4 regions of the Streptomyces sp. NPDC052301 genome follow, and region 1 is predicted to be linked to each of the others. Evidence: riboswitches for the same ligand, from Rfam matches in the RefSeq annotation. Region 1 holds a riboswitch; each other region holds the start of a gene.

Region 1 (3,181 bases):
GTTGTGTCTCAAGAGTACCCCATGCGCAGGTCGGAACGCACATCCGTGGTCCGCGGGCCCGTCGGCAGGGCCGGAGGGACGGATCATCCGGTCGGCCCACAGCGCTCGCCGCACGCTGTCCCGCCCGCAAATCTGGACGTACGTCGGACAGTGGGAGACAAGCGGTGCGCCCTGGAGAGGTGGAGGAGAACGCGTACGCCAGGGCCGGTGGCCGGCTGCCCGGCGACCCCGTGCCCGCTCCGGGCCTCGTCGACGAGCCCCCGCCCCCGCGACGCCCACGCCGCCCGGGTCCCCGCGCCCTGGCCCGCGCCCTGCCCGCCCTGCTGATCGTGAGCGGTGTCCTGTACGGCCTGCTCACCCCGAACGAGTTCACCGCCGTCCCGTTCTTCTCCGCCGCCCCGCTGATCGCCGCGCCCCTGTCGTCGCTGCGCACCACCGTGCTCACCGGCCTCGCGGCCCTCGCCGCCGGCTACGCGGTGCACGCAGGCTCGGGTGCCCACCCCGCCGTCGCCGCCGTCACCGACGTGGTCACCATCGCCACGGTCGCCCTGCTCGCCCTCGCCATCAACCGGGTGGTCCGGCTCGGCGACCGGCGGCTCGCCTCCGCCCGGGAGGTCGCCGAGGCCGCCCAGCGGGCCGTGCTGCCGGAGCCCGCCGCGCGGATCGGCGGCTTCGAGATCGCCGCCCGCTACGAGGCGGCACGGCAGGACGCGTTCATCGGCGGCGACCTGTACGCGGTGCAGGACAGCCCGTACGGCGTCCGGCTGGTCGTCGGGGACGTACGCGGCAAGGGCATGGGCGCGGTCGCCGCGATCGCCGTGGTGATCGGGGCGTTCCGGGAGGCGGCCGAGCACGAGGCCACCCTGGAGGAGGTGGCCGAGCGGCTGGAGCGGGCGCTGGCCCGGGAGGGAACGCGGCGGGAGGGCATCGACGCCTTCGAGGGGTTCACCACCGCCGTCCTCGCCGAACTCCCGCACGGCGACGGTGTCGTACGGCTCGTCAACCGGGGCCATCCACCGCCGCTGCTGCTGTACGCCGACGGCACCGTGCGCGTCCTGACCGGGCCCGAGCCCGCGCTGCCACTGGGCATGGCGGACCTCGGCAGGTGGCCCGACCGGACCCTGCAGGCGGGCTTTCCGAGCGGGGCCACGCTGCTGCTGTACACCGACGGACTGTCCGAGGCCCGGGACGGCCACGGCCGGTTCTACGACCTGGAACGTCGGCTCGACGGGCGGCCCTTCGCCGACCCTCGCGCGCTCCTCGACCGGCTCGCCACCGAGGTGCGGCGGCACTCCGGCGGCGGGATGACGGACGACATGGCGCTCCTCGCCGTGCGGCGGCCCTGAGCCGTGAGGCGACGGCGGGGATACGCCGGGAAGTGACGGCCTGTGACCGTGTGACCGCCGTGCGCATAACATCTGAGTCACCATCAAAAACACCGAGACTGCTGAACCGTGGCCAACTCGCCCGATTTGGAGGCTTCCTGACCGGTAAGTCCGCGGCCGAAAACGTTAATGATCAAGCCGAACGGCTTGGAAAGTGCCTGGCACGTCTATTAACGTTCGATAACGCAGCGCGGTCGTCCCAGCCGTCACAAGAGGCGGCTCCGTGCGCACGCGCCGAATCCTGCAAGGGAACCGGGGAACCACCACTTTGGGGTGAATCACGCGAACACCGCCGTGAACTGCTTAGAGTCCACGGCCGGTATACGCGCGTAGGAGACCTTCCTGCTCCGAACCCGTCAGCTAACCCGGTAGGCGGAGGAAGGAAAGGAGTACGCCCGCGTGGCGTCCAACCGGCCTGCCCCAGAAGCCCCGTTCGTGCCTGCGCAGCGCGAGTCCGAAACGTTCGGCTACGGCGCCTACCGCGCCGACGAGGGCCCCTGGGAGGAGTGGAACCCCACCGAGGACTCCGTCGCCCCGGTCCGCGGCCGGCACCGTGTCGCCAAGCAGCGCGGCGGCTTCGCGCGCAGCTCCACCGTCCTCGGCGTCGGCGTGATGGCCGCGGTCGGCGCGGGCGGCATGGCCAGCGCCAACACCGGCAAGCCGCCGGTCTCCATATCCCTGCCGGACCTGCCCTCCTCCGTCGACCACCTCTTCGGCAGCGACACCGCCGGCTCCTCCGACGACACGCACCAGGCCACCGCCACCGCGCTCAGCGGCGTCGGCACCACCGCCGACAGCGACAGCAGCACCGGCGCCGGCGAGGCCCTGCGCAACCGGATCATGGCCCAGGCCGAGCAGCAGCAGAGCAAGGCCGACAGCAAGGCCACCGCCGCCGCGCTCGCCGCTTCCGAGAAGCAGACCGCCGACGCCGCCGCCAAGGCGGAGAAGGAGGCCGCCGCCAAGGCCGCCTCCGCCAAGGAGAAGGCCGAGGCCGACGCCAAGAAGGCCGCCGAGGCCGAGCGGCTGGCCGAGCTGGCCAAGCAGTACACGCTGCCGGTCGTCTCGTACACGCTCACCGGCACCTTCGGCCAGCCCGGCTCCATGTGGTCCTCCGGCTACCACACCGGCCTCGACTTCGCCGCCCCCACCGGCACCCTCATCAAGGCCATCCACAGCGGCACGGTCACCCAGGCCGGCTGGGCCGGCGCCTACGGTTACCGCACGGTCCTCACCCTGGACGACGGCACCGAGCTGTGGTTCTGCCACCAGTCCTCGATCAACGTCTCGGTCGGCCAGAAGGTCTCCACCGGCGACGTCATCGGCCGGGTCGGCGCCACCGGCAACGTCACCGGCCCGCACCTGCACCTCGAGGTGCACCCGAACGGCCAGGCCACCGCCGTCGACCCGGCGCCCTGGCTGCGGTCCAAGGGCCTCACCCCCTGAGCGTGTCGTCCTCGTGAACAGGCGCCTGCGGCGGAATGCGATCATCCACCGCCGGCGTTGACATCGAGCATGACTTCTCTGCGCACACTCGGCTCCTCCGACCTCGAGGTCTTCCCGCTCTCCCTCGGCGGCAACGTCTTCGGCTGGACCGCCGACGAGGAGACCTCCTTCGCCGTCCTGGACGCCTACACGGCCGCCGGCGGCAACTTCATCGACACCGCCGACGCCTACTCCGCCTGGGTCGAGGGCAACAAGGGCGGCGAGTCCGAGACGATCATCGGCAAGTGGGTCAAGGCCCGGGGCAACCGCGACGACGTCGTCATCGCCACCAAGGTCAGCCAGCACCCCGAGTA
Region 2 (3,181 bases), on a different contig from region 1:
CGGCAGCAGGAAAAGGGCGGCGAAATATCCGGCCGCCGAATACCTTCTCTTTGTATACGGTGCCGGTGTTAATGCCGCCCACCCGACGTGTTTACGGCGTGTTGCGAAGTCCTCACACGCTCCGCGGCCCGGCGGAAGCGCAGCCGGTGCGCGGCCGCCGCCCGCTCGGTGTGCACGGCCGTGACCGCCCGCGCGCGCTCGCCGTCGCCGCGCGCCACCGCGTCCACGATCGCGCCGTGCTCCGCCCAGGACTCCACGGGGCTCGGCGGCGCCTCCACCGCGTACATCCAGGCGATCTTGTGACGCAGTTGGGTGAGCATCGCTGTCAGCGACGGGCTGCCGGAGGCCTGGGCGAGCGTCTCGTGGAACCAGCCGCCCAGCGCCCGCAGATCGGCGCTGTTGCCGCTCCTGGCGCGCTCCTGGCCGAGCCGGACCAGTCCGCGCAGCACCTTCAGATGGGCCTCGGTGCGCCGTTGCGCGGCCCGGGCGGCACCGAGCGGCTCCAGGAGCAGGCGCATCTCCATCAGGTCGGCGGCCTCGTGCTCGGTCGGCTCGGCCACGCACGCGCCCGCGTGCCGGCGGGTCACCACGAAGCCCTCGGCCTCCAGGGTGCGCAGGGCCTCGCGGACGGGGACGCGTGAGACGCCGTAGCGACGGGCCAGGACTTCCTCGGTGAGGCGGCTGCCGCGCTCATGGACACCGGCGACGATGTCGTCCCGGATCGCCGTGCACACCGAGTGCGCCGGAATACGCATGACCGACCTCCGCCTTAATCCCCGTGAAACGTCGACGATGGACGCGTGTTCTGTGACTCTATTGCAATGAGCCGGAATTTCCGACGGCGGGCCGTAATCCATGGATATTTTTTGGACACCGGGCCTGACGGAGAGGGCGAAAATACGGCGGAAGCCCCGGCTCGGTGAGCCGGGGCTTCGGAGAGGTACAGGCGGATCGCCGTCCGGTCGGTCAGACGTTCACACCGTGCTTGCGGAGGTAGGCGACGGGGTCGACGTCGGAGCCGTAGTCGGGCGTCGTACGCGCCTCGAAGTGCAGGTGCGGGCCGGTGACGTTGCCGGTCGCGCCGGACAGGCCGATCTGCTGGCCGGGGGTGACCTGCTGGCCCACCGTGACGCCGATGGAGGACAGGTGGCCGTACTGGGTGTACATGCCGTCGGCCATCCGGATCACGATCTGGTTGCCGTACGCGCCGCCCCAGCCCGTGGAGACGACGGTGCCGGTGCCGACCGCATGGACGGCCGTGCCGCTGGCGGCGTGGAAGTCGATGCCCGTGTGGTGGCCGGAGGACCACAGGGAGCTGCTGGCCTCGTAGCCGGTGGAGACGTAGGAGTGCGCTATCGGCGGGACGAAGGTGTTCAGCCGCTTGCGCTCGGCCTCGCGGGCGGCACGGACCCGGGCCTCGCGCTCCTGCTTGGCCTTCTCGGCGGCGGCCTTGGCGGCGGCCTCCTCGGCGGCCTTCTGCTCGGCGGCCTGCTTCTGGGCGGCGGCCTGCGCGTCGATGTGCTCGGCGATGTTGTCGCTCACGGTGAGCACCGGGGTGAGGCCGGTCTGCTCCGCGGAGTTCTCGGCGGCGAGGGCCGGGGAGGCGGCGAGGGTGCCGATGACACCGGTGGTGGTGAGGGCTGCGACACCGGCCGCCTGAGCGGTGGTGCGCTTGACCCGACCGGGCTTGCGGTGCTTCCCGGTGGCGCACATGAACGCCATGAAGTGGCTGGTCCTTTCCTTCCCTCTCGCCTACCGGGTTAGCTGACGGGTTCGGAGCAGGAAGGTCTCCTACGGGCTCCCCCGCTTCCGCGCGGGCGCCCGATTCACCCCAGGGACGGTGGGTCCCCGGCTCCCCTGGCTCGCGCCGTACGGGGACTCGGCGATGACTGTCCGGTGCCGCGGGTGCGGCGCACTGCCTGACGAACAGCCCGGACGACGCTAAGCGGGGCGGCTCTCGGACCTCAAACGCAACGGGTGTTTTGTAGCGCATCCCACAGCACAGACAGGCAACCTCCGCCTCAAATCGGGCATCTGAGGAAGCGAGTGGAACGACAAGGGCCCTGACGACCCGTAGGTCGTCAGGGCCCACGCGCGCGTACGGCGTGTGCGTGCGTGCCGCCGTGCCTGTCGCTGCCCGGCGGTCACGAACGCTACTCGGCGGCCACGACGGTGACTTCGCCGATGCCGAGGGCCTCGACCGGCGCCTTGATCTGGGCTGCGTCACCGACGAGGACGGTCACCAGGCGGTCCACCGGGAAGGCGTTCACCACTGCCGCGGTGGCCTCGACGGTGCCCGTCGCCGCCAGCTGCTGGTACAGCGTCGCCTGGAAGTCGTCGGGCAGGTGCTGCTCGACCTGGTCGGCCAGGGTGCTCGCGACGGCCGCCGCGGTCTCGTACTTGAGCGGCGCCACGCCGACCAGGTTCTGCACGGCGACGTCCCGCTCGGCGTCGGTCAGTCCCTCCGCCGCGAGGGTGCGGAGCACCTTCCACAGGTCGTCCAGCGCGGGGCCGGTGTTCGGGGTGTCCACGGAGCCGCTGATGGCGAGCATCGAGGCGCCGGTGCCGTCCGGGGCGGACCGCATGACCTGCCCGAACGCGCGCACGCCGTAGGTGTAGCCCTTCTCCTCGCGCAGCACGCGGTCCAGGCGGGAGGTGAGGGTGCCGCCGAGACAGTAGGTGCCGAGCACCTGGGCGGGCCACACGCGGTCGTGCCGGTCCGGCCCGACCCGGCCGATGAGCAGCTGCGTCTGGACGGCGCCGGGACGGTCCACGACGACCACGCGCCCGGTGTCGTCGGCGGTCACCGGCGGCACGGGACGGGGCTCGCCCGGGGTGCCGGTCCAGGCGCCCAGGGTGTCGCCGAGCAGCTCGTCCAGGTCGATCCCGGTGAGGTCGCCGACCACGACCACCGTGCCCGTGGCGGGGCGGACGTACCGGTCGTAGAAGGCGCGTACGGCGGCGGCGTCGATCTTCTCGACGGTCTCCTCGGTGCCCTGGCGCGGGCGCGACATGCGCGAGGCCGCCGGGAACAGCTCCTTGGAGAGCTCCTTGGCGGCACGGCGGGAGGGGTTGGCCAGCTCGTGCGGGATCTCGTCCAGACGGTTGCGGACCAGCCGCTCGACCTCGCTCTCGGCGAAGGCGGGTGCGCGCAGCGCGTCGGCGAGCAGGCCGAGGCCCT
Region 3 (3,181 bases), on a different contig from region 1:
CCGGGCAGCACACAAGTACGCGCGATCACAGGTGAGTCGGCCAGGCAGCGTGTCCGTATTCTCTGATCATGGCACCCACCCCCGCGTACGCACTGATCGCCACCGACCTGGACGGGACGCTGCTGCGCCGCGACGACACCGTCTCCGAACGGTCCCTCGCGGCGCTCGCGCGGGTGGCGCGGGCCGGTGCACGCCACCTGGTGGTGACGGGCCGCCCGGCCCCGCGGGTACGACCCCTGCTGGCCGGCCTCGGCTGCCGGGGGCTCGCGGTGTGCGGGCAGGGCGCACAGGTCTACGACGCCGCGACCGACCGTCTGCTCTGGTCGGTGCGGCTGGACCGGGAGCTGGCCGAGACCGCGCTCGGCAAGATCGAGGCCGAGGTGGGGCAGGTCTACGCGGCCGTCGACCAGGACGGCGTGGACGGGCTGACGCTCATCGAGCCCGGGTACCGGATGCCGCACCCGACCCTGCCGGCGGTGCGGGTCGGGCGGCGCGACGACCTGTGGCGCGCGCCCATCAGCAAGGTGCTGCTGCGCCACGCCACGCTGTCCGACGACGCACTGGCGACCCTCGCGCGCGCGGTGGTGGGATCGCTGGCGACGGTCACCATGTCGGGGCCGGGAACCGTGGAACTCCAGCCGTGCGGGGTGACCAAGGCGACCGGGCTGGCGCTGGCCGCCGAGCGGCTGGGCATCGCTCCCGGTCGGGCGCTGGCCTTCGGCGACATGCCCAACGACATCCCGATGTTCGACTGGGCCGGACACGGGGTCGCCATGGCCAACGCCCACCCCGAACTCAAGGCGGTGGCCGACGAGGTCACCTCGTCGAACGAGGACGACGGCATCGCCGTCGTCCTCGAAAGACTGTTCCCGACCGACTGACCGGGATATCAGTAGGAGCCTGTGGCCATCGCCCGGCGGCACCGGTTCGGACGGCGCCGCCGCCGGTCAGTAGGCGCCGAACACGTTGTCGATCGACCCGTACCGGGCGGCCGCGTAGTTGCAGGCGGCGGTGATGTTCGCGACCGGGTCGTAGATGTTGAACGACGTTCCGGCCACGTGGTACGCGTTGAACGTCGGGTCGATGACCTGGAGCAGACCCTTGGACGGGATGCCCTTGGCGGCGTTGGAGTCCCAGAGGTTGATGGCGTTCGGGTTGCCCGAGGACTCCCGGATGATGTTGCGGTAGATGCCGTTGTAGGAGCCCGGGATGCCCTTCTCCGCCATGATCGCGAGGGACTCGCGGATCCAGCCGTCCAGGTTGTTCGGGTACCCGGCCGGGGTGGTGGAGACCGTCGTGGCGGCCGGGGTGGCGGCGGAGGCGCTGGTCGCACCGATGAGCGGCAGGGCGAGGACGGCGGCACCGGTGCCGGCGACGACGAGGGTGCGGGTGAAGCGGTTGTGCCAGGCACGGCGGTGCTGAGCGGCAGCAGGCATGGGGAAGTTCCTCTCCGTCGCCTGCGAGGTGAGCTGTCGGGTTCGGGCGGGGAGGTGCCCGGCCGTGCCTTCCGGGAAGGCACGGCTTCACCCCTAGCCGTTCCGGCGCGACGTGTGCCGTCCGGTCCGGCGCTTACCTGGGTCCCCCGCTCCTGCCGTAGGAATGAGTTCGTGGATGGGTATGCGGGCGGCGGCAGGATTCGGCGTTCCGCCCGACGGCCCGGAACGTATGCGAGAGCACATGTCCGGAACAAGTCGCGGATCCACACAACGCCCCATTTGACCTTGGTCTGTGCCGTATGGGGTACTTGATCCTTTGCGTTTGCCAAGCCTCAACTCGCCGACCGGGCAAGGAGGGAGGGGTCGCGGTGCGGGGTCGGGGGCGCCGGCGGAAGCACGTGACCCAACTCACGGAATAACGAAATGCGTCAAATCGGACATGGTGGATTCGGGCGATTTGCGCTCGGTTCGGGCGGCGGTGGAACCCATGACGAGGTGCCCGTCGTTGTCCTGGCGGGGTGCCCGTCGTCATGTCTGTCGTCGCGGCGGCCGTCATGGCGGTGGTCTCGGCCGTGCGGAGGGTGGCGTGCGCGTTACTCCGCTCGCCTCCCCGGTACGCGACAAAGCGGATGGGGTGGGGTTAAGTCGATAAATGTCCGTTCTTACCATCCGATCGCAAACATAACGGTCATGATCCGATACCGCCCAGGCTGGACCGGTGGGCGCTATCGGTGATCGAAACAGGACCGGATACGCTGACTTGAGTGAGGGCAGCGACCTATCGACAAACCGCGTAATCGCCAGCAGACACCAGCAGACAGGAGACCCCTCGTGACCGTCGTCGGGCCGTTCGGGCTGAGCGTGCGGGACCAGGCTCTGGAAGCCGATGTCCAGGCCGGATTGGCGGCTGTCGAGGAAGGCTTGCTCGAGGCCACCAAGAGCGAGGTCCCGTTCATCACGGAGGCCGCGCAGCACCTCGTACGGGCCGGCGGGAAGCGGTTCCGGCCGCTGCTCGTGATGCTCGCGGCGCAGTTCGGCGACCCCTACGCGCCGGGCGTCGTCCCGTCGGCCGTGGTCGTGGAGCTGACCCACCTCGCCACGCTGTACCACGACGACGTCATGGACGAGGCTGCCGTGCGGCGCGGCGTGGACAGCGCCAACACCCGCTGGGGCAACTCCGTCGCGGTCCTCACCGGTGACTTCCTCTTCGCCCGCGCCTCCCAGATCCTCGCCGACCTCGGCCCCGAGGCGGTCCGGGTGCAGGCCCTCGCGTTCGAGCGGCTGGTCACCGGCCAGATCCTGGAGACCGCGGGTCCCTCGGACGGCCGTGACCCGGTCGAGCACTACCTGGACGTGCTCGGTGGCAAGACGGGTTCGCTGGTGGCGGTGTCGTGCCGGTTCGGCGCGATGATGTCCGGCGCCGACGAGACGGTCGTCGACGTGCTCACCCAGTACGGTGAGCGGCTCGGGGTCGCCTTCCAGCTCGCCGACGACGTCCTGGACATCGCCTCCGACTCCCACGAGTCCGGCAAGACCCCGGGCACCGACCTGCGCGAGGGCATCCCGACCCTGCCCGTGCTCCGGCTGCGCGAGCGGGCGGCCCGGCTGGGGCTGCCCGAGGACATCGAGCTGTGCGAGCTGCTGGACTCCGACCTCAGCGACGACGCCCGGCACGCCCGGGCGCTGGCGGCGTTGCGCGACCACCCCGCGCTGGAGCAGGCCCGCCGGGACACCGTCCGGTACGC
Region 4 (3,181 bases), on a different contig from region 1:
GCTCGTAGAAGCGGACACCGCCGACGACCTTGTAGGGCAGGCCGACGCGGATGAAGACCTCTTCGAAGACACGGGACTGGGCGTTGGTCCGGTAGAAGACGGCGACGTCGCCGGCCTTGGCGTCGCCCGCGTCGACCAGGCGGTCTATCTCGTCGGCGACGAACTGGGCCTCGTCGTGCTCGGTGTCGGCGACGTAGCCGGTGATCCGGGCGCCCTGGCCGGCGTTGGTCCACAGGTTCTTCGGGCGGCGGGACTCGTTGCGCTCGATGACCGCGTTGGCCGCGCTCAGGATGGTCTGCGTGGAGCGGTAGTTCTGCTCCAGCAGGATCGTCGTCGCGTCCGGGTAGTCCTCCTCGAACTGGAGGATGTTGCGGATCGTCGCACCGCGGAAGGCGTAGATCGACTGGTCCGCGTCACCCACCACGCACAGCTCGGCGGGCGGGACATCGTACTCGCCGGGCGGGGTGTCCTCGTCGTGATCCCCGGTGCCGACGAGTTCCCTGACGAGCGCGTACTGGGCGTGGTTGGTGTCCTGGTACTCGTCGACCAGGACGTGCCGGAAGCGGCGGCGGTAGTGCTCGGCGACGTCCGGGAAGGCGCGCAGCAGGTTGACCGTCGTCATGATCAGGTCGTCGAAGTCGAGGGCGTTGGCCTCGCGCAGCCGCGACTGGTACAGGGCGTAGGCCTGGGCGAGGGTCTTCTCGAAGCCGTCGGAGGCCTGGGCGGCGAAGTCCTCCTCGTCGATCAGCTCGTTCTTCAGGTTGCTGATCTTGGCGCTGAAGGACTTCGGCGGGAAGCGCTTGGGGTCGAGGTCCAGGTCGCGGCAGACCAGGGCCATCAGGCGCTTGGAGTCCGCGGCGTCGTAGATCGAGAACGACGACGTGAAGCCGAGCTTCTTCGACTCACGGCGCAGGATGCGCACGCACGCGCTGTGGAAGGTCATCACCCACATCGCGTTCGCCCGTGGGCCGACGAGCTGCTCGACGCGCTCCTTCATCTCGCCCGCGGCCTTGTTGGTGAAGGTGATCGCGAGGATCTGGCCCGGGTGCACGTTCCGCTCGGCGAGCAGGTGCGCGATGCGGTGGGTGAGCACACGGGTCTTGCCGGAGCCGGCACCGGCGACGATGAGCAGCGGGGTGCCGGCGTGCACGACCGCGGCGCGCTGGTTCTCGTTCAGCCCCTCCAGGAGCGCCGCCGCGTCGATCGCCGGGCGCGGGGCGCCGTCGCGGTAGTAGGCATCCCGGTCCGGCGGCACGTCGAACTTCCCGCCGAACAGATCGTCCGGAAGCGGCTCCGGAGCGTGGTCGTCCTCGGGCGGTGGCGGGGGCTCCTCCTCGTGCCCGCGCGAGGGCTGGAGGTCCGCCAGGAAGCTGTCGTCAAAGAGGCTGCTCATCGCTCTCCGAGTCTAGGGCGCCCCACCGACAACCGGTCGCCGTCCCCGGAACATGGCCGGTCCGGCGGAGAGTTGATCTTCACGTCAATAGTGCCCGGTAACCCCTCACGCTGCGGAAGCACCTGCTCACGTGGACGTGAAAGTGCCCTCAGGTCACGGAAATGTATCGGACATACCTCGCACCAACCTTCACAGAAGACACACGAGTTGGCTAGGTTTCCGTCAGGCCGCACGACCCCTCTCCGGCGAACGTCGCCGGGCCATGCGGCCTCCGCCGAGTCCGGCGCGCCCCGCACGGCGCCCGGAGCCGGGGACCCACCGATCCTGGGGTGAATCGGCCGACTCCCGCCCGGGACGACGCCGTAGGGCAACCCTTCCGAAGCACGCGCCCGAACCCGACAGCTAACCCGGTAGGCGGCACGTTGGAAGGAGTCGCCAGCCTTGGCGTCGCACCGCAAGCCGCGCCCCGTCGGCACCCGTGGACCGGGCCTGCGTGGCCCTGCCCTCGCCACCGCCGCGTTCACCTCCGTGGCCGTCCTGTCCCAGACGGCCGAGGCAGCCTCCGCCGACGACGGCAGGCCGAGCCTGGAGGAGATCGAGAAGAAGATCGACGAGTTCTACCGCCGCGCCGACGCATCGCCGGAGGAGGAGTCGGCGGCCCGGCAACGGGCGCGCGCCGAGGAACAGGCCGCGGCCCGGCAGCGGGCCAGGGCCGAGGACCAGGCGGCCCGGGAGCGCGCGCTGGCCGAGAACCGTACGGCCCGGGACAGGGCTCTCGGCGAGGACCGGACGGTCCACGAGCGGGCGCACGTCGGGGACCGGGCGGTCCCGGAGGGGGCGCGTGAGCGGGGTTGGACGGCCCACGAACGGGCGCGCGTCGAGGAACCGCGCCAGGAGGGCGCCCGGCGCGCGGCCCGGCGCGCCAGGGCCCGCGAGGGTCTGGCGCCGTTCACGGCGGCCCCGGACCCGGCCGCCTCCCTCCTCGCGGAGTATCCGCAGGACCACTTCGCCCAGCACAGGGTGATGAACCGGCTGGCCTCGCGCGTGAAGGACGCGACCGAACGCGAGAAGGCCACCAGGACCACGGAGACACCGGCCGCCGCGCCGTACGACGTGAAGGGCGCCAAGGCCGCCGTCCAGCGCAAGCTCGGCACCGCGCGCGAGCTGCTGTCCCGGCTCACGGCCGAGGCGAGCCCCCGCCCGACCGCGCATTCCCAGGAGAAGCAGCCGGACGCCGGACCGCAGGCCTACGTCGCCCCCGGCCCCGAGGCCACCAGGGCCGAGAAGGCGATCGCCTTCGCCCGCGCCCAGATCGGCAAGCCGTACGTGAGCGGCGCCAGCGGCCCCGGCTCCTACGACTGCTCGGGCCTGACCCAGGCCGCCTGGAAGGCCGCCGGCGTCACCCTCCCGCGCGCGGCCCGGGACCAGGCGTTCGCCGGCACGGCCGTGCCCCTCGACGACGCCCGCCCCGGTGACCTGGTCTTCTTCCGCGACGACAGCAGCCACGTCGGACTCTGTACCGGCGACGGCATGATGATCCACGCCCCGGGCCCCGGCGCGTACGTCCGCGAGCAGGCGGTCCACCACCTCGGAGAGCCGGTGATCCACAGCGTGGTGCGACCGGTCTGACCGCGGCGCACGCGCGCGTGCGGTGCACACGACGCGGACGGCCCGCGTCGTGCCCGGGGCCGGCACGACCTCCACACCGTGCCCACGCGCGCGTAGCGGCGTTTTCGCCCGCCCTCGCGCGCGTGCCCTTCCCGATGCCGGGCCGCTCGGCTGCCTAGC

Evidence for each region. A riboswitch is a leader RNA that binds a small molecule or an ion and turns the genes downstream of it on or off. The one in region 1 is predicted to bind cyclic di-AMP.
Region 2: it holds a riboswitch for cyclic di-AMP, as region 1 does, so the genes downstream of both, ACIHEJ_RS27420 (M23 family metallopeptidase) here and ACIHEJ_RS37190 (M23 family metallopeptidase) in region 1, are expected to answer to the same signal.
Region 3: it holds a riboswitch for cyclic di-AMP, as region 1 does, so the genes downstream of both, ACIHEJ_RS34325 (transglycosylase SLT domain-containing protein) here and ACIHEJ_RS37190 (M23 family metallopeptidase) in region 1, are expected to answer to the same signal.
Region 4: it holds a riboswitch for cyclic di-AMP, as region 1 does, so the genes downstream of both, ACIHEJ_RS25790 (C40 family peptidase) here and ACIHEJ_RS37190 (M23 family metallopeptidase) in region 1, are expected to answer to the same signal.

Annotation. Positions count from the first base shown of each region.
Region 1 covers NZ_JBIUBE010000020.1:100,737-103,917, forward strand. The annotation lists gene ACIHEJ_RS37185 (PP2C family protein-serine/threonine phosphatase) at 165-1,346, shown strand; cyclic di-AMP (ydaO/yuaA leader) riboswitch at 1,608-1,777, shown strand; gene ACIHEJ_RS37190 (M23 family metallopeptidase) at 1,785-2,828, shown strand; gene ACIHEJ_RS37195 (aldo/keto reductase) at 2,898-3,181, shown strand, end outside.
Region 2 covers NZ_JBIUBE010000010.1:164,453-167,633, forward strand. The annotation lists gene ACIHEJ_RS27415 (GntR family transcriptional regulator) at 69-755, opposite strand; gene ACIHEJ_RS27420 (M23 family metallopeptidase) at 967-1,722, opposite strand; cyclic di-AMP (ydaO/yuaA leader) riboswitch at 1,735-1,895, opposite strand; gene ACIHEJ_RS27425 (M16 family metallopeptidase) at 2,154-3,181, opposite strand, start outside.
Region 3 covers NZ_JBIUBE010000016.1:149,090-152,270, forward strand. The annotation lists gene ACIHEJ_RS34320 (HAD family hydrolase) at 69-881, shown strand; gene ACIHEJ_RS34325 (transglycosylase SLT domain-containing protein) at 948-1,436, opposite strand; cyclic di-AMP (ydaO/yuaA leader) riboswitch at 1,442-1,616, opposite strand; gene ACIHEJ_RS34330 (polyprenyl synthetase family protein) at 2,268-3,181, shown strand, end outside.
Region 4 covers NZ_JBIUBE010000009.1:154,927-158,107, reverse strand. The annotation lists gene pcrA (DNA helicase PcrA) at 1-1,393, opposite strand, end outside; cyclic di-AMP (ydaO/yuaA leader) riboswitch at 1,656-1,827, shown strand; gene ACIHEJ_RS25790 (C40 family peptidase) at 1,835-3,022, shown strand.